DNA from 2 places in the Sporosarcina sp. P29 genome. Region 1 is predicted to be linked to the other one. Evidence: riboswitches for the same ligand, from Rfam matches in the RefSeq annotation. Region 1 holds a riboswitch; the other holds the start of a gene.
What was found. Region 1 has a riboswitch for cobalamin ahead of CSV68_RS14475 (ABC transporter substrate-binding protein). Riboswitches for the same ligand answer to the same signal wherever they lie in the genome.
Positions count from the first base shown of each region.

Region 2: linked by a shared signal. The riboswitch ahead of metE (5-methyltetrahydropteroyltriglutamate--homocysteine S-methyltransferase) and the one ahead of CSV68_RS14475 (ABC transporter substrate-binding protein) in region 1 are both predicted to bind cobalamin.

Region 1 covers NZ_PDYX01000023.1:29,363-38,395, reverse strand. Annotated here, with positions in the region: gene CSV68_RS14490 (transglycosylase domain-containing protein) at 1-1,533, opposite strand, end outside; gene CSV68_RS14485 (YwiB family protein) at 1,692-2,108, shown strand; gene argS (arginine--tRNA ligase) at 2,105-3,772, shown strand; cobalamin riboswitch at 4,442-4,568, shown strand; gene CSV68_RS14475 (ABC transporter substrate-binding protein) at 4,709-5,695, shown strand; gene CSV68_RS14470 (FecCD family ABC transporter permease) at 5,688-6,680, shown strand; gene CSV68_RS14465 (adenosylcobinamide amidohydrolase) at 6,683-8,155, shown strand; gene cbiB (adenosylcobinamide-phosphate synthase CbiB) at 8,155-9,033, shown strand, end outside.
Region 2 covers NZ_PDYX01000001.1:328,842-337,874, reverse strand. Annotated here, with positions in the region: gene ribE (riboflavin synthase) at 1-511, shown strand, start outside; gene CSV68_RS01580 (bifunctional 3,4-dihydroxy-2-butanone-4-phosphate synthase/GTP cyclohydrolase II) at 526-1,719, shown strand; gene ribH (6,7-dimethyl-8-ribityllumazine synthase) at 1,732-2,199, shown strand; gene metE (5-methyltetrahydropteroyltriglutamate--homocysteine S-methyltransferase) at 2,514-4,808, opposite strand; cobalamin riboswitch at 4,957-5,089, opposite strand; gene CSV68_RS01565 (malate synthase G) at 5,480-7,669, shown strand; gene CSV68_RS01560 (hydrolase) at 7,808-8,347, shown strand; gene CSV68_RS01555 (SLOG family protein) at 8,395-8,952, opposite strand; gene CSV68_RS01550 (acyl-CoA dehydrogenase family protein) at 8,949-9,033, opposite strand, start outside.

The DNA.
Region 1 (9,033 bases):
CTTCGGTTTCTTCGAAGGATGCTCATAGATCAGTTTTCCGTTCGCATCTGTAATCGATAGAATCATTTGAGGCTCGACTTGTTTTCCTTTTGACGCAATGCGGTTATATGCTGTCGTCATCTCGAACAGTGTCACATCGGAAGTTCCAAGCGCGACCGCAGGGGATTCAGGAAATGCGACATCAATGCCAAGTCGCTGCGCCATTTTCGTATACGGCTTGTAACCGACTTGCTCAAGCGTTTTGACTGCGTAAATATTATCCGAAATCGCAATTGCTTGTGCTAATGAAATCGGTTTCGCCGCAAACTCTCCGTTAATATTGCTCGGCTCATAGGTCGAACGACCATCATCATACGTAAACAGCGTCTTTTCGGCTGTCATGAACGTTAAGGGGTTCATCCCTTTTTCCAGCGCTGCTGCATAGAGAATCGGCTTCATTGCAGATCCTGGCTGACGTTTCGCTTGAGTCACACGGTTAAAGGAACTATCGCCAAAATCCACTCCACCGACCATCGACGTGACAAATCCGGTGTCTGCAGCCATGGAAATGAATCCAACTTGCAGATCATTTGCAGGCATTGCTTGTTGGATGGCTTGTTCAGCTGCTTGTTGGTGCTGCTGATTCAACGTCGTTCGGATTTGCCAGCCACCTTCCGCAGGTACTCGGCCTTTCGAAGCAAGGATGTCTTCCGCCTGTTGCCACGCAGCATCCAAAAAGTAAGGTGCCACTTGCTTCATGTCTTTCCAACTCTCTGTCTGCAATACGATACGTTCTTCCACCGCGCGTTCCTTTTGCGCAGTTGAAATATAATCATATTCCTCCATTTGATCGAGTACGAGAAGTTGGCGGTTGCGTGAATTCTCTGGGTTATCTAGAGGTGAATAAATGGAAGGTCCTTTTGCGATAGCTGCAATCGTAGCGGCTTCTTCCAATGTCAGCTCTTTCGCGGCTTTGGAGAAATAAAATCGACTAGCCGCTTCCACGCCGTACATTCCATGGCCAAAGTAGACAGTATTTAAATAACCTTCCAAAATCGTATCCTTGTCATAGAAAATTTCCAGTCGATAGGCAAACAGCGCCTCATGGATTTTCCGTGTCCAAGACTTTTCGTGCGTCAAATACAAATTCCGCGCATATTGCATAGTAATCGTACTCGCACCTTGCGCCTTACTCATCGTTTTTACGTCTTTCAGAACTGCACCCGCAATTCGTTTATAATCAAATCCATTATGCGAATAAAATTGCTTATCTTCGGTTGCTACGAAAGCGTCCGAAAGAAAAGGGGACATATCGGATAGCTTCATCCAATAACGTCTATGTTGTGAAAAATGATCCCCGATCTGATGCCCGCTATGATCGAGGAACAATGAAGCCTTTGGTACGCTCAATGAAGGAGCGCCAAGTACTTGAGCATATATTCGAAGGGCGATTAAGACCGTTACGATCGCGGCTATGGACGTGATCGACAGGGATAATGCAATCTTTTTCCACTTTTTTCGATTGGTGGACTTTATATAATCGGTACGTTTCATTGCTCATCACATCCCGTTCCATTCAGTATCTTTTGACAGTATGGGACGGTTATGGCCGGATTAAACGGCTCACAGGAAAAGTTTAGACGTGTAACATTGAAACTAGTGCCGGAAGAAGTGTATAATGAGTGAATCTATTTACTTAAGGCGGTGAACGAATGGAAGCGCCAAAAATGCAAGTTCAGCTCCGTTCCGTTATTCAACATCCAGAACAGCAAGCAGAAACGCATACGATGCAAGCGACTGGAGAAATCATTGAGAAAAAAGGGCAGGCCTACTTATTGTTTGAAGAACGATTAGAAGGAATGCCAGCAGTTCGAACGACCGTGAAATTACATGCCGAAGATGCTTTCATCATGCGTAAGGGCGGCGTGCAGATGCGATTGCCGTTCAGACAAGACGATGTTCGTTTTGGCACATACGGAAATGGCCCTGCGGTTATGGATTTAGCCGTTCGTACGAATCAACTGGAGTGGGTACCTGGACGCTTTACGGTAGCGTACGACTTACATTCAGACGACAGTTTATTAGGGAAATACCATTTGACAATAACCTACTCGGAGGTAACACAATGAATGCAGTAGAGCAGATTCAACATGAGATTAAAGAAGCATTGCACCAAGCGATTGAAAAAGCACAACTAGTCGAAGGTGCAGATATTCCAGAAATCAAACTGGAATCACCAAGAAGTAAAGAAAATGGAGACTATGCAGCGAACATTGCGATGCAGTTGACGAAACTAGCGAAAAAACCACCACGTGCAATTGCGGAAAGTATTCTAGAGAACTTGGATACGACGAACACCGCAATCGACTCCATTGAAATTGCTGGACCTGGTTTCCTCAATATCCGTTTGAAAACAGACAGTCTTGGAGATATCGTAAAATCTGTCCTGGACCAAGGAGCAGACTACGGACGTTCAGACAGCGGACAGCAACAGAGAATCCAAGTTGAATTCGTCTCAGCGAATCCAACAGGAGACTTGCACTTAGGGCACGCACGCGGCGCTTCCCTTGGAGATTCATTATGTAATATTCTCGACAAAGCTGGCTATGACGTAGCGCGCGAATACTACATCAATGATGCGGGTAATCAAATAAATAACTTAGCGTTATCTATTGACGTTCGGTATTTCGAAGCGCTTGGATTAGAAAAAGAAATGCCTGAAGATGGCTATCGTGGTGCAGACATTATCACGATTGCAAAAGGCCTCGTCGAACAATACGGCGACAAGTATGTCGATGTTCCAGAAGAAGAGCGACTTGCATTTTTCCGCGAACACGGCTTGAATATCGAATTGGATAAACTAAAGAAAGACTTAACGGACTTCCGCGTTCATTTCGATCACTGGTTCTCGGAAACGTCTTTATATAACAATGGCAAGATCGAAGTCGCGCTCAATAAACTTCGTGAAAATGGTCACGTCTATGAAGAAGACGGTGCCACTTGGTTCCGTTCCACTACATTTGGCGACGACAAAGACCGTGTACTGATCAAACAAGACGGTTCATTTACGTATTTAACACCAGACATCGCCTATCACCAAGATAAACTGAGTCGCGGATTCGATAAACTCATCAATATTTGGGGAGCAGACCACCACGGATATATTCCACGTATGAAAGCGGCAATCCAGGCACTTGGTTATGACCGCGATACGCTTGAAGTAGAAGTGGCGCAAATGGTTCAGCTTTATAAAGACGGAGAAAAGTTCAAGATGAGCAAGCGCACAGGAAAAGCCGTCACACTACGTGAACTCGTAGAAGAAGTCGGCCTAGACGCTGTACGTTATTTCTTCGCGATGCGCTCAGGCGACGCACAAATGGACTTCGATTTAGATTTGGCAGTATCCAAATCCAATGAAAACCCTGTCTACTACGCACAATATGCGCACGCGCGTATTTGCTCGATCTTGCGTCAGGCGAAAGAGCAGAACGTAGAAGCATCAACAGAAAACGTCACGCTATTGCAAGACGAGAAAGAGCTAGAGCTACTAAAGAAACTCGGAGACTTCCCGAAACTAATTAGCGACTCAGCTCGCATGCGCGCACCACACCGTGTGACGACGTATATTCAAGAGCTAGCAGCTAGCTTCCATAGTTTCTATAATGCGAACAAAGTGTTGGATCCTGAGAACAAGGATCTTTCCGAAGCACGCTTGGCTTTAATTACAGCAACGAAAACGACGATTGCGAATGCGTTGAAATTGGTAGGCGTCGAAGCACCTGAAAGAATGTAATATATTGAAAGTGGCCAAGCGGGATTACTGCTTGGCTTTTTTGTTTTCGCTTTTTGAGGGGAAGTGGAAGAGCAACGTTTCGCTGCGTTCCAGGCGGACGCGTTCGGGAGGGCTCGCGGCAAGCCAACCAGGTCGCTGTGCTTCCTTCGGTTGTCTAGCCTGTCGAGCTGATCCTCCCCGAGTCGCCGCCTCAAGTACAAAGATGTGCTCCTAACGCTTCGCTTTTACTCGCAAAAGCCGTCCTCCGTAACGGCTCTCACTTCGCTTCACTTCACTGGTGTCCTTTCTTGAGTGTGAAAGTGAAGTTCAAGGGCACACCTCGTGTTTTCTTGTCATATCGAGAAGGGGATGTAATTGATGCGTTGCGTACTTATCTTGTTGAAAAAATGAATATGTCCAAAAAGTTCCAATGACCCTAGACGCATCAACAATTTAAAAGCGGTTAAACCTGTCAACACAACAAAAAGTAGGGAGTGAGGCGGAAGCAGGGGGCGACTCCCAGAGGATCAGGTCGACAGATGAGACAACCAAAGAGAGTGCAACGAACTGGTTGGTTCATCGCGGCCCCTCAGGAAAGCGTCCCCCTGCTGGAGCCTCACTCCCAAACACGTTTCAATCTCTCCCTATCCCCTGTACAACCACCGCTATTATCGCTATAATAAGTCATAATTACATATCTTCTGAAAAGGTTCTCGAAACTTGAGATGAAATGCGAAATCGGTTCAAATCCGATGCGGTCCCGCCACTGTAAGTGCCATGCACAAGCCAGGTCACCTGCCTTTTTAGAAAATGAAGTTCCGCAGCAACCTACGAGGATAGGTACAGTGGAAGAAATCATGCGCTGATTTCATCCCACTTAATCCTTCGAACTATCGGAGGCTTTTTTCATGTCTGCGGCTTGCGTAATGCACCACATATATTAGAGGAGGAACACACATGAAGAAGTTTTGGCAACTGATGCTGACAGCAATGCTCGCGGTACTACTACTCGCAGCATGCGGAAGCGACAGTAAAAAAGAAGAAACACCGGCAGATGAAAATCAGTCTGGCGAAGAATCGAAAACAGAACAACAATCAGCGGATACAACGAGTTATCCATACACGTTGACAGATGCAACGGACGAAGAAATTACATTTGAGCAAGCGCCGGAAACTGTCATTTCATTAATTCCAAGCAACACGGAAATTTTATTCGGTATTGATGCAGGGGATCAAGTTATCGCAGTAACAGAAAACGATGATTTTCCTGAAGAAGTCACGGAGCTTGATACAGTAGGGGACTTTACGGTCAACGTAGAAAAAGTCATTTCATTGCAGCCAGAAGCGGTATTCGCACATGAAATGATGATGGGTTCGAATGAAGAAGGTTTGAAACAAATTCGTGACGCAGGCATCCCGGTAATCGTCGTACCGAATGCAGGAACTTTTGAAGAGACATATGAAACGATTGAACTGATTGGTCAAGTCATGGACAAAAATGTGGAAGCGAATCAAATCGTTGAAGATATGAAGACAAAAATTGCGGATATCGAAAAGAAAGCAGCAGACATCACAGACAAGAAGCGCGTGTTTGTTGAAAACTCTGATGCACCTGAAATCTATACACCAGGAACAGGAACATTCCCTCAGCAATTCTTGGATATGATCCACGCTGAAAACATCGTCACAGAAGAAGGCTGGATTATGATCAGCCCTGAAACGATTGTCGATGAAAATCCGGATGTGATTTTGGCTATGTATAGCTATATTCCGAACGTCGTAGAAAATATTAAAACGCGTGACGGGTTTGATGCGGTGACTGCGATCAAAGAAGATCAAGTCATTCAACTGGATGAAGATATCACAAGCCGTACAGGTCCACGTTTGGCTGATGGATTAGAGCTGTTTGCGAAAGCAGTCTATCCTGAGGTATTCGGTGAATAAAACCGCTCTCGCCTATGTCGTGTCGATTGCCACATTGCTTGTGGCGATCTGGCTCGGCGTATCGATCGGTACAGTAAAAATACCAATAGAGACGCTATGGAATCAATCGGATGCGACTGCAAGTAATATTTTGTGGAAGATCCGTATGCCACGTGTGTTGCTGGCAGGAATCGTCGGTGCATCACTGGCTATTTCAGGAGCCGCTTTCCAGGGGCTATTGAAAAACCCATTAGCTGATCCTTACACCCTCGGAGTGTCATCCGGTGCCTCTGTCGGCGCCGTGATCACACTCTTTTTTGGTATTTCGTTACCGGTTCTTGGCGCATTCACCTTACCTGTATTTAGTATGATTGGTGCCGCATTGACGATGTTTCTAGTAATCGGTTTTGCTCGACTGGTCGACCGGTCCATGAAAATGGAAACGATTATTTTAACAGGAATTATTTTTGGTTCATTTCTCGGCTCCGTGCTGTCGCTAATGATCGCGCTAACGCAAGAAGAACTCCGTCAGATTGTCGGTTGGTTGCTCGGTAGCGTATCGATGCGTGGCTGGAATTATATTGTAATGGTCCTACCGTTTTTCATTATCGGCTCATTCATGCTGTGGCTCAATCGCCGCGAATTGAACGCTTTATTATTCGGTGAAGAACGTGCGCATCATCTCGGAGTTAATGTCAAACAGCGTAAATTAATGATTTTGCTAGGTGGTTCGGTATTAACAGGTTCTGCTGTTGCTGTATCTGGAACAATCGGCTTCGTCGGCCTAGTTGTCCCTCATATGACACGCATGTTATGGGGCTCCGATCACCGTCACGTATTGCCTTTATCGTTATTTAACGGTGCATCGTTATTGATCATTTGCGATCTCGTAGCACGAACTATTATTACGCCGGCTGAATTACCGGTCGGTGTCATTACAGCATTCATTGGCGCTCCGGTGTTTGCCTATATCTTTTACAAACAACGTAGAAAAGGAGCGATGTGAAGATGTTGCAAGTGGACAATTTATCGGGAGGCTACGGCAAGGAACCGATTGTGCGAAATGTGTCGTTCCACGTGGAAAAAGGAGAAGTTCTCGGGATTTTAGGGCCGAATGGTAGCGGGAAATCTACGTTACTGAAAATCATCTCGGGGATTTTGCCGAAACAAAGCGGTAAAGTGATGATTGCAGGTAAACCTTCTGGCGCCTATACCCAGAAGCAGTTCGCACAACAAGTGGCCGTCTTGCCACAGCTTCATGCGCATGCCTTTTCCCATAGCGTTAAAGACACCGTCGCACTTGGTCGTTACCCGTATCAATCGGGGATTTTCTCGAGTTGGTCGGAGTTGGACGAGCAAGCAGTGCAGGAAGCGATGAACCATACAGGTGTCACGCGATATGAAAATACCGCGATTGAATTATTATCAGGAGGCGAGCAACAACGCGTATTCGTTGCGCAGGCACTCGCCCAGCAAGCACCTATTTTATTATTGGATGAACCAACGAACCATCTCGATATCGCGCATCAGCAGCAATTGCTCGATACGATACGCAATCAAGCGCGACAGAAGGGGATCACGGTCATCTCAGTATTTCACGACATCAATCTGGCCGCTCTCTATTGTGATCGTTTGTTGCTGTTGAAGAACGGGGAAGTAGCATCCATTGGCACGCCGCAAGATGTCGTACTCGAGCAAGAAATCCATCATGTGTACAACGCGCGCGTCAAAACACAGCCCCATCCTGAAATGCCGAAGCCTCAAATGACGCTATTGCCGAACTTACAAGAAAAGGTAGAACGGTTTTGTGTAAAAAAAGCAGACGTATCGATTCAGCAAGATCACGTATTGTTGCAATCAAGCCAACCACTGAAGACGATTTCTTCCGCAGTTCATAATGCAGGACTTGGCTGGTACCGGACGTTCGTCAATCGTGGTGTGCGTGCGGATTATATGATCGATGATGTACAAAAAGAGAACATGGATTACTTGCGTGCGCTAGGTTATCATCTGACAGATACCGTCGCCATGATGACTGCCGTTAGTCCGGAGCATGTTGAAGTGGAGGAATACGAAGGAGAATTCGGCTCGATTGTCGTGGCGGTGACAGCAGGTGTTGGAAACGCAGTGGACGTTTCGAAGTCCTGGCAGCGTGAAGATATTCCTTACATAGGAACGATCAATACATGGGTCTTCATTAATGGAGAATTAAGTGAAGAAGCTTTCGTCCAAGCATTGATTACCGCAACAGAAGCGAAAGTGAAAGCATTGCAAGATGAGCAAGTGAAGGATCCGGAATCCGGCACGGTCGCTACAGGTACTTCGACAGACAGCTTGCTGATTGCGTCTACACAGCAAGGAGAACATTTGCCCTACGCTGGTCCGATAACACAACTCGGGAAGTTGATCGGTAAAGGGGTTTATGATTGTACGGTGCGAGCTATTCATTCATATCGATTAGCAGTAGGTGAGCATCGATGATCCCTGCACATTTTATTGCGATCACGATCGGCATGGTACTCGACCGACTCATTGGCGATCCTCCGAACTGGCCACATCCAGTCAAGTGGCTAGGTACGACAATTAGTAATTTGACAAAACTATTGAACAAAGGCCGTATGCGTACTGTAAAAGGTGCAGTTGTATGGTTGCTTATTTGCCTGACGACGTTTCTTCTCGTCATCTGGCTCGTCAGTATCGCGTATCGTCTGCATCTGTTCGCAGGCATCGCAATCGAAGCGCTACTCATTGCGGCAGGACTTGCGCAAAAGAGTTTGCGTGATGCGGCACTAGTAGTCTATGAGCCATTAAAATCAGGAGACCTGAGCGAAGCACGTGAGAAACTCAGTTGGATTGTCGGCAGGGATACGAAGAAGCTCAATGAAAGTGAAATATCCCGTGCTACGATTGAAACGGTTTCGGAAAATACGTCGGACGGGATCACAGCTCCATTATTTTGGGCATTCTTGCTCGGAGCACCGGGTCTCTGGCTATATAAAGCAGTCAATACTCTCGATTCTATGATTGGCTATAAAGATGAGCGTTACCGTGAATTTGGAAAAGTTTCGGCTCATATGGATGATCTCTTTAACTGGATACCTTCAAGGATTACAGGGTTACTTATTTTACTGTTCACTCCGAATGAAGGTGGACATGCATTTAAACAGCGAATTAGTGGTTGGTTAGGCGATGCCAAAAAGCATATGAGCCCGAACAGCGGTTATCTGGAAGCAGCAACGGCTTGGCAACTCAATATCCAGTTAGGCGGCAGCAGTACATATCGCGGAATAGTGTCGGAACGAGCGGTACTTGGTCCGGCAGTCATTGCGAATAAAGAACATATCCGTTCCGCTACGTAT
Region 2 (9,033 bases), on a different contig from region 1:
TGTCTGTTTAACGGTAAAGAGCTTTTCAAAAGACCGGTTTGCGGCGGACGTTATGCCTGAAACCGTATCCTCTACATCCTTAAGAAAATTAGCAACGGGAAGTCCTGTGAACCTAGAGCGAGCACTCGCAGCAAATGGCAGATTGGGTGGACATTTTGTCACGGGACATGTAGATGGAATAGCCACAATCCGTGAAAAGCGAACTGTTGATAATGCGTTATATATACGCTTGTCCTTACCGCAAGGATATAATCCCTATTTATTACATAAGGGCTCAATCGCATTGGATGGTACTTCATTGACGATCTTCGAAGTGAAGGATACGGATATAACGATTTCGTTGATCCCGCACTCACAGGAAATGACCGTCATTGCGAAAAAGCAAGTAGGGGATATAGTCAATTTCGAATGCGATATGCTCGCTAAATATGTTGAGAACATGTTGCGAAAAAGACTAGATACAGATCAAACGATGTCGAAAGACTTTTTACAACAACACGGATTTATGTGAAGGAGTGAATGAAGATGTTTCATACAATCGAAGATGCGTTAGAAGATTTACGTCAAGGTAAAGTTGTTATCGTGGTGGATGATGAAGATCGAGAAAATGAAGGGGATTTTGTGGCGTTGGCCGACAAGGTTACGCCTGAAATTATCAACTTCATGGCAACAAAAGGTCGAGGCTTGATTTGTGTTCCCGTAACAGAACAAAAAGCAAGACAACTAGGTTTGCAAATGATGACCGATAATAATACAGATTCACATGGTACTGCGTTTACGATTAGTGTCGATCACAACTCTACGCATACCGGAATCAGTGCATTTGAACGAGCAGATACAATCGTAAAAATGATGGAAACGAATGCAACAGCAGGCGAATTCAAACGTCCGGGGCATATATTTCCACTTGTAGCGAAGTCAGGTGGTGTACTAGAACGTACAGGACATACTGAAGCTGCAGTAGATTTGGCGCGATTGGCAGGCAGCGCGTCGGCCGGTGTAATTTGTGAAATCATGAGTGAGGACGGAACGATGGCGCGTGTACCGGAGTTACGTCAGATGGCGCAAGAGCTAGATTTGAAACTAATCACCATTCAAGACCTCATTCATTATCGTCTACAGCGAGAGCAATTAGTCATTCGTGAAGCAGAGATTAAGTTGCCGACAGATTATGGCGAGTTCCGTATGGTTGGCTATACCGAAACCTTGACAGGAAAAGAACATGTTGCATTAGTAAAAGGTGATGTTACGACGCTAGAACCGGTCCTAGTTAGAGTTCATTCAGAATGTTTAACAGGTGACGTTTTTGGATCATGCCGTTGTGACTGTGGTCCACAACTGCAAGCTGCTCTTTCCCAAATTGAAGAAGAAGGGCGCGGTGTATTGTTGTATATGCGACAAGAGGGCAGAGGTATAGGTTTGATCAATAAACTAAAAGCCTATGAACTGCAAGAACAAGGCTATGACACGGTAGAAGCGAATGAAAAACTTGGGTTTGCTGCTGATTTACGTGATTACGGTATCGGTGCACAAATTCTACGGGAACTTGGTATTACGCAAATGCGTTTGTTAACGAATAATCCAAAGAAAATCGCTGGTTTAAAAGGATATGAATTGGAAGTAGTGGAACGCGTCGCAATCCAGCTACCTTTTAATGAAGCGAATGAAAAGTATTTACACACAAAGGCGGAAAAACTAGGTCATTTATTAACTTTATGAGGAGAGATGAAAATGGGTAATTTATTCGAAGGGCATTTAGTAGGTACGGGTTTAAAGGTAGGCATCGTCGTAGGGCGGTTTAACGAATTCATCACAGGGAAGTTACTTTCAGGTGCACAGGACGCGTTCAAACGTCATGGTGTAGACGAGGCAGATGTAGACATAGCATGGGTGCCAGGCGCATTCGAAATCTCATTGATTGCAAAGAAAATGGCGGATTCGAAAAAGTATGATGCAGTCATTACGCTCGGTACGGTCATTCGTGGTGCAACTCCTCATTTTGACTTTGTTTGTAATGAAGTGGCAAAAGGTGTTTCACAAGCTGGCATGCAATCGGGTGTCCCGGTAATCTTCGGCGTACTCACAACGGATACGATTGAGCAATCAATCGAACGTGCAGGGACTAAGGCGGGGAACAAAGGCTGGGACGCAGCAGTGTCCGCTATTGAGATGGCAAATCTAACGAAGCAGTTTGACTGATTATTAATAAAGTGAAAAGAGGATGTCCTGGAAGTTACTTTACTTCACGGGGCGTCCTCTTTTATACTGTGTAATTCAAATTCATAGTGTGTTAACGAAAGGATTGAAGCTCGAGGTTCCGTTTCAATCCTACTTACCAAGTGAGGGTACTTACATCACCCACTGACATTGCAAGGGGGTGGCGTCTTCTAACTAGTCCCTGTGTAGCGCAAAACCCATCATGAACTCCTATACATGTTGCTCTATATCCATCTCGCTACGAACAAAAGACAGTCCGAGAAATCGTGTTGATTTCTTGAACTGTCTTAAATTCGTTATTTTACCGCTACTACGCCTAACTTTTCTCGTGCCTGTACAGTCGCAATCACCATATTCTTCAATGCTGCAACAGTCTCCTCGCGCTTTCTCGTCTTCAAACCACAATCCGGATTGATCCAGAACTGGTTAGGCTCGAGAACTTCAAGACCTTTGTTGATAATTTCCGTCATCTCTTCGACTGCAGGGACGCGTGGGCTATGGATGTCGTAGACGCCTAGACCGATTCCTTTGTCATAATGATACTCATTGAAAGCCTCGACCAAGTCGCCGTGACTACGTGAAGTTTCGATAGAGATTACGTCTGCATCCAGTGCGCTAATCGCTTCGATAAAGTCGTTGAAATCACAATAACACATATGCGTATGAACTTGCGTCGTATCCTCCACTGAAGCAGTAGATACGCGGAATGCATTAACAGCCCAATCTAGATAGTGTTTCCATTCAGTTTCCTTCAATGGAAGACCTTCGCGAAGTGCTGGCTCGTCGACTTGAATCATATGAATACCAGCTGCCTCAAGCGCTTCAATTTCCTTACGCAAAGCAAGTGCGATTTGGTTTGTCACTTCTTCTCTGGACAGGTCATCACGAACGAATGACCAATTTAAAATGGTTACAGGGCCCGTAAGCATTCCTTTTACTTCATGATCAGTAAGAGATTTCGCGTAAACAGATTCTTCAACAGTCATTGGCTTCGTGAACGCAACATCTCCAAAGATAATTGGTGGCTTAACACAACGTGAACCGTAGGATTGTACCCATGCTTTTTCAGTAAAGACAAAGCCGTCTAACTTTTCACCGAAATATTCCACCATGTCCGTACGTTCAAATTCACCATGCACCAAGACATCAAGTCCCAAGTCCTCTTGAATATCGATCCATTCTTTAATTTCAGCATGAACGAAGTCTTTGTATTGCTGATTCGTAATTTCGCCTTTTCTCCATTTATTCCGTGTAGCCCGTACTTCTGGTGTTTGTGGGAAACTACCGATTGTAGTAGTGGGAAGGAGCGGCAATTGGAATTTTTCCTGTTGCTTTACTTTACGCTCCGCGAAAGGAAGATTCCGCTTACTATCAGAGAGTAGACTTCCGGAAGTCGCTTCACGCACTTCTTTATTATTGCGTGCGGGAAGGGCGTTAAATGCAGTCAATGCTGCTTCACTGTTTTCAAATACATTAGTGAATTTTTCTTTTCCGTATTGTAGAGCTGTTTGAATAGCTTTTATTTCTTGCAACTTCTCGTCGGCGAATGCTAATGCGTTCAAGATAGTTGGATCTAGTTTCTGTTCCGAGCGAGTCGTCACAGGTGAGTGGAGCAAGCTACATGAAGGTTGAATCCACAATTTATCAAGTGAGACTTGCTGATGGATAGTTTCAGCCAATGTTAGTTTTTCATGTAAATTTGATCGCCATACGTTTCGTCCATCTATAATCCCTGCTGCAAGCACTTTGTCTCCAGGGAAACCATATTGCTTCAGATATTCTAAATTTTTCTCGCGTCCGTGGACGAAATCGAGACCGATCGCTGCAACTGGTAACGCGATTGTTTCTGTATAATGTTCTACTGAATCGAAATATGTCTGTAGAAGAATGTTCAGTCCATTCAGATTCTTCGTCAGCTGTGAATAAATTTCTGTAACGGTCTTCATTTCATCTAAGCTAATCGATGTACATAGAATTGGCTCGTCGATTTGAACCCATTGTACACCTTCATCCTGTAATTCCTTTAGTACTCTTTGATAAAGTGGAATCAGTTGTAGGATGATGGATGGTACATCTTTATCTTCAAACCCTTTAGATAATTTAAGTAATGTATAGGGGCCAAGTAGAACAGGTTTACCTTCAATACCTAGTTCTTTCTTTGCTTCACGATAAGCAGCTAGCGGTTTGTTTTCAGTCAGTTCAAAACGCTGACCTTCGTATTCTGGCACGATATAGTGATAGTTCGTATTGAACCATTTTGTCATTTCGGAAGCGACTGCCTCATCATTACCACGAGCCATCGAAAAGTATGTCGAAGTAGAAACTTGTCCGCCTTTCCAGTTATACCGTGAAGGAATAATTCCGAACATCGCAGACGTATCCAGTACGCGATCGTACAATGTAAAGTCGCCTACAGCAATGACATCAACCCCAGCATCTTGCTGTTTCTTCAAGTTCGCTAAGCGAATCTCTTTCGTTGTTTGAAGAAGCTCATCTTCTGAAATCTTCTTTGACCAAAATGCCTCAAGTGCTCGTTTCCATTCACGATTTTCACCTATTACGGGATAGCCCGCTATGCTGCTTTTTACCATGGATAATTTCCCCCTTGAATTTTTTTGCAATAAAAAAACATTTCTAGGGGAAATGTTAGAAATGCGAGTACATATAAAATAACATGCTATAAATAACATGCGTTTATAGACTGCGTCTGTCTAACACTTCCCTATTCACCGTAGGATTAAGCGTCATGAAAAATAGGCAGGTGTCTGGCTGGACGCATCAGCGTCTTCACAGTGGCGGGACCGCTCCGAGAAAAGGATTCCCTTTTAAGAAATGAAAGTATTTTCATTCCACCTACTTTTCAAACTATTCAATTCAGATGATTGTCTCTAAAGCTATCACATGCAAAATAGTGTGTCAACTTGCTAACAGAATTTAATCAAGGCTACTTTTTTAAAAAATAGTGAACTTAAATAATGAAACGGAATAATAGCTCTACTGTTATATAACTGTTGAAAATAGCACGTATTAAATCCAAATAGCAATGATGTGGAAATTTTCACAATTCGGTTGAAAGTATACTAGACTTTAGGTATGATATGTACTAACACGTCTTCAATCGAAGAAGTCATTGGTCTTTTATGTGTCGATTTTTGATCGACAGGCTATGGGGTGTTGCCGAATACTAGACGATGATAGGTGTTCATCGCTATATGTTATACAACAGAATAGCGCAAAAAATATTAAGGGGTGGCTTTTATCCATGACAAACTATGAAAAAGTAGGTAAATTGCAAGTCGCAACAGAACTATATAACTTCGTTAAAGAAGAAGTTCTTCCGGGCTTAGAAATTCAAAATGAACAATTTTGGACAAACTTTGATTCGCTCATTCATGAACTTGCTCCTGAAAACAAAGCGCTATTAGAAAAACGCGATGAATTGCAAAAGACCATTAGCGAATGGCACCAAAATAATAAAGGCGAGATTGATTTCGCTAAATATAAAGAGTTTTTACAAGAGATTGGCTATTTAGAGCCAGTTCCTGAGGACTTCAAAGTGACAACAGCTAACGTTGACAATGAAGTCGCAAACCAAGCAGGCTCACAATTAGTAGTACCGATTGATAATGCTCGTTATGCATTAAATGCAGCGAATGCTAGATGGGGAAGTCTATACGATGCACTTTACGGATCGGATGTAATTAGTGATGAAGCGGGTGCTGAAGCTGGTGTTCAATACAATCCGATTCGTGGACAGAAGGTTATTGATTTTGCCAAGAACTTATTAGATCAAGCAGCACCTTTAGCTGAGGGTTCTCATGCAGACGTAACAGCTTATAAAATTGTAGAAGGTAAACTTCAAGTGACGCTTGAAAGCGGTAACACAGCTCTATTGCAAGATGAGTCCAAGTTCGTTGGATATAACGGCAGTGAAGACGCGCCGACTGCTGTATTGTTAGTGAATAATGGGTTGCATATCGAAATCGCAATCGACAAGAATAATCCAATCGGTAAAAGTGATAAAGCGGGCGTGAAAGATCTAGTACTTGAAGCGGCACTTTCTACGTTGATGGACTGTGAAGATTCGATTGCCGCAGTGGATGCTGAAGATAAAGTTGGCGTATACCGTAACTGGCTTGGTCTAATGAAGGGTGACTTGGAATCTACATTCAAGCGCGGTAGTAAAACAGTTACAAGAAAACTAAATGCCGATCGTACGTATACTGGTGGTGATGGCAAGCAGTTGACGCTGCGTGGTCGTTCATTAATGTTCGTACGTAACGTAGGACACTTAATGACTAACAATGCGATCCTCGACGAAAATGGCAACGAAGTACCTGAAGGCATCTTGGACGGTGTTCTTACATCTTTGATTGCTACGCATAACTTTAAAGAAAACGCAGAGTTTAAAAACTCGCTTCACAAATCCATTTACATCGTAAAGCCGAAAATGCATAGTCCAGCTGAGGCGGCATTTGCAAACAAACTATTTGATCGTATTGAAGATCTACTAGGTGTTGAGCGCAATACGATTAAAATTGGGGTTATGGATGAAGAGCGCAGAATGTCACTGAATCTGAAATCTGCAATTAACGAAGTGAAAGAGCGTATTGCATTTATCAATACTGGATTCCTTGATCGTACAGGTGACGAAATCCATACATCTATGGAAGCAGGCCCAGTCATTCGCAAAGCGGATATGAAGACATCTGAATGGCTATCTTCTTATGAATCTGCAAACGTGGCAGTAGGAATAGGAGCGGGTCTACCTGGACACGCGCAAATTGGTAAAGGAATGTGGGCTATGCCTGACTTAATGGCTGCGATGCTTGAACAGAAAATCGCTCATCCAAAAGCGGGAGCGAGCACTGCATGGGTTCCATCACCAACAGCTGCCATTTTGCATGCATTGCATTACCATGAAGTAAATGTTAAAGAAGTACAAGCCGGAATCGATAGTTCAATTGATTACCGCGATGGTATCCTTGATATTCCATTGGCACCTAATGCGGACTGGTCTGCTGAAGAAGTACAATCGGAACTAGATAACAACGCACAAGGAATCCTAGGTTATGTAGTTCGCTGGATCGACCAAGGAGTAGGGTGTTCAACAGTTCCTGATATCAATGATGTCGGATTAATGGAAGACCGTGCGACATTACGAATTTCGAGTCAGCACATTGCAAACTGGTTACGTCATGGCGTTTGTACGAAAGAACAAGTAGAGGAAACGTTGGAGCGAATGGCAAAAGTAGTGGATCAGCAAAACGCGGATGATGAATTGTATCAGCCGATGGCACCGAACTATGATGATTCCATCGCGTTCCAAGCTGCATCTGACCTGATCTTTAAAGGAGTAGAACAGCCGAGTGGATATACAGAGCCAATCTTGCATGCTCGACGTATTGAAGCGAAAGCAAAAGCAAAACAAAAAGCGACAGTACAAAACTAATAACCATTCCAAACCGACTCTCTTTCACTAACGAAAGAGAGTCGGTTTTTTACGTATCTAAACAGAGATGGATGTTTTCTAATAAATCTGCAAACATGCTATACTAGCAGGAATGTAGAAAAGGGGGTTGAATAAAACGTGTTGCAAACAAATCAAACGGTTTTCGTACTAGTAGATGTTCAAGGAAAGCTCGCACAAATCGTCAATGAAAGTAAGGAATTGCATGATAACCTGGAAAAACTGATTAAAGGATTACAAGTATTGGATGTGCCGATTCTATGGCTAGAACAATACCCTGATGGTCTAGGTCCGACTACTGAAACGTTATCGAACTTGCTTGAAGGCCAGCAACCGATTGCAAAAATGACATTCAGCGCAATGGGTAATGAAGAATTTGTTAATCAACTGGAGAAGCTGGGAAGAAAGCAAGTATTAATTGCGGGAATTGAAACGCATATTTGCGTTTACATGACAGCGGCTGATCTTGTGAAGCATGGCTATGAAGTAGAAGTAGTAGTAGATGCAGTCACTTCCAGAACAGAAGCTAATAAAATGATTGGCTTGCAAAAGATGAAACATCTTGGTGTCTCAGGTACGTGTGTGGAAACAGCTTTGTATGAGTTGCTTGGCAAGGCAGGGACAGATGAATTTAAGCAAGTTTTAAAGGTAATTAAGTAAATTCAAATAGAAAAAGCGAAATGCCGGTTTTGGCATTTCGCTTTTTATTATTCCCATTGTTCTCGCTGTAAATCTTCCGCGATGAGTTGTAAATCATCAGCGGTTATAGACAATAACTCATAGTTGGTTGTCTCGGCTAATTGTACCGCCATTTTTTTAAGGAATTTCGGTGAACCTTCATTTTCTTCATCATATAGAAGTAATAAAGCATCCGAATTTCGAAGTAGAAACTTATTCTTCTCTACAAACTGCCAAGGTGCTTCATACGGTTTGTTGGTCAGGCTCACTGAATAATCTGCAAGTGATATGATTTGTTCATATGTTTCTTGCTTTATTTCATTCCATTTCGACTGTTGATCAAGAAATGGTGTAATGACTGCGTATTGTAAATTCGGGTAGTCTTCTTGCAACTCCCACACACATTCAATAATCCACGTTTCCACTCCAAGCTGTCCACTGACTATAACCCATTCGAGTCCTTGGTCTAGAAGAGATAGCAATTGATCTGTTAACGCTTTTTTGATGATAGGAATACCTTTATGGTCTTCATTGAAAATACCTAATTCATGGGCTTTATAACCGCTCACGAGTAGACGTTTAATCATTGTTGCCCACTAATTGCTGCCTGCGCCAGCTTTGTAATCGTCATGTCATCCATCGGCGGATTGTGAAGACCAGCCCGCACA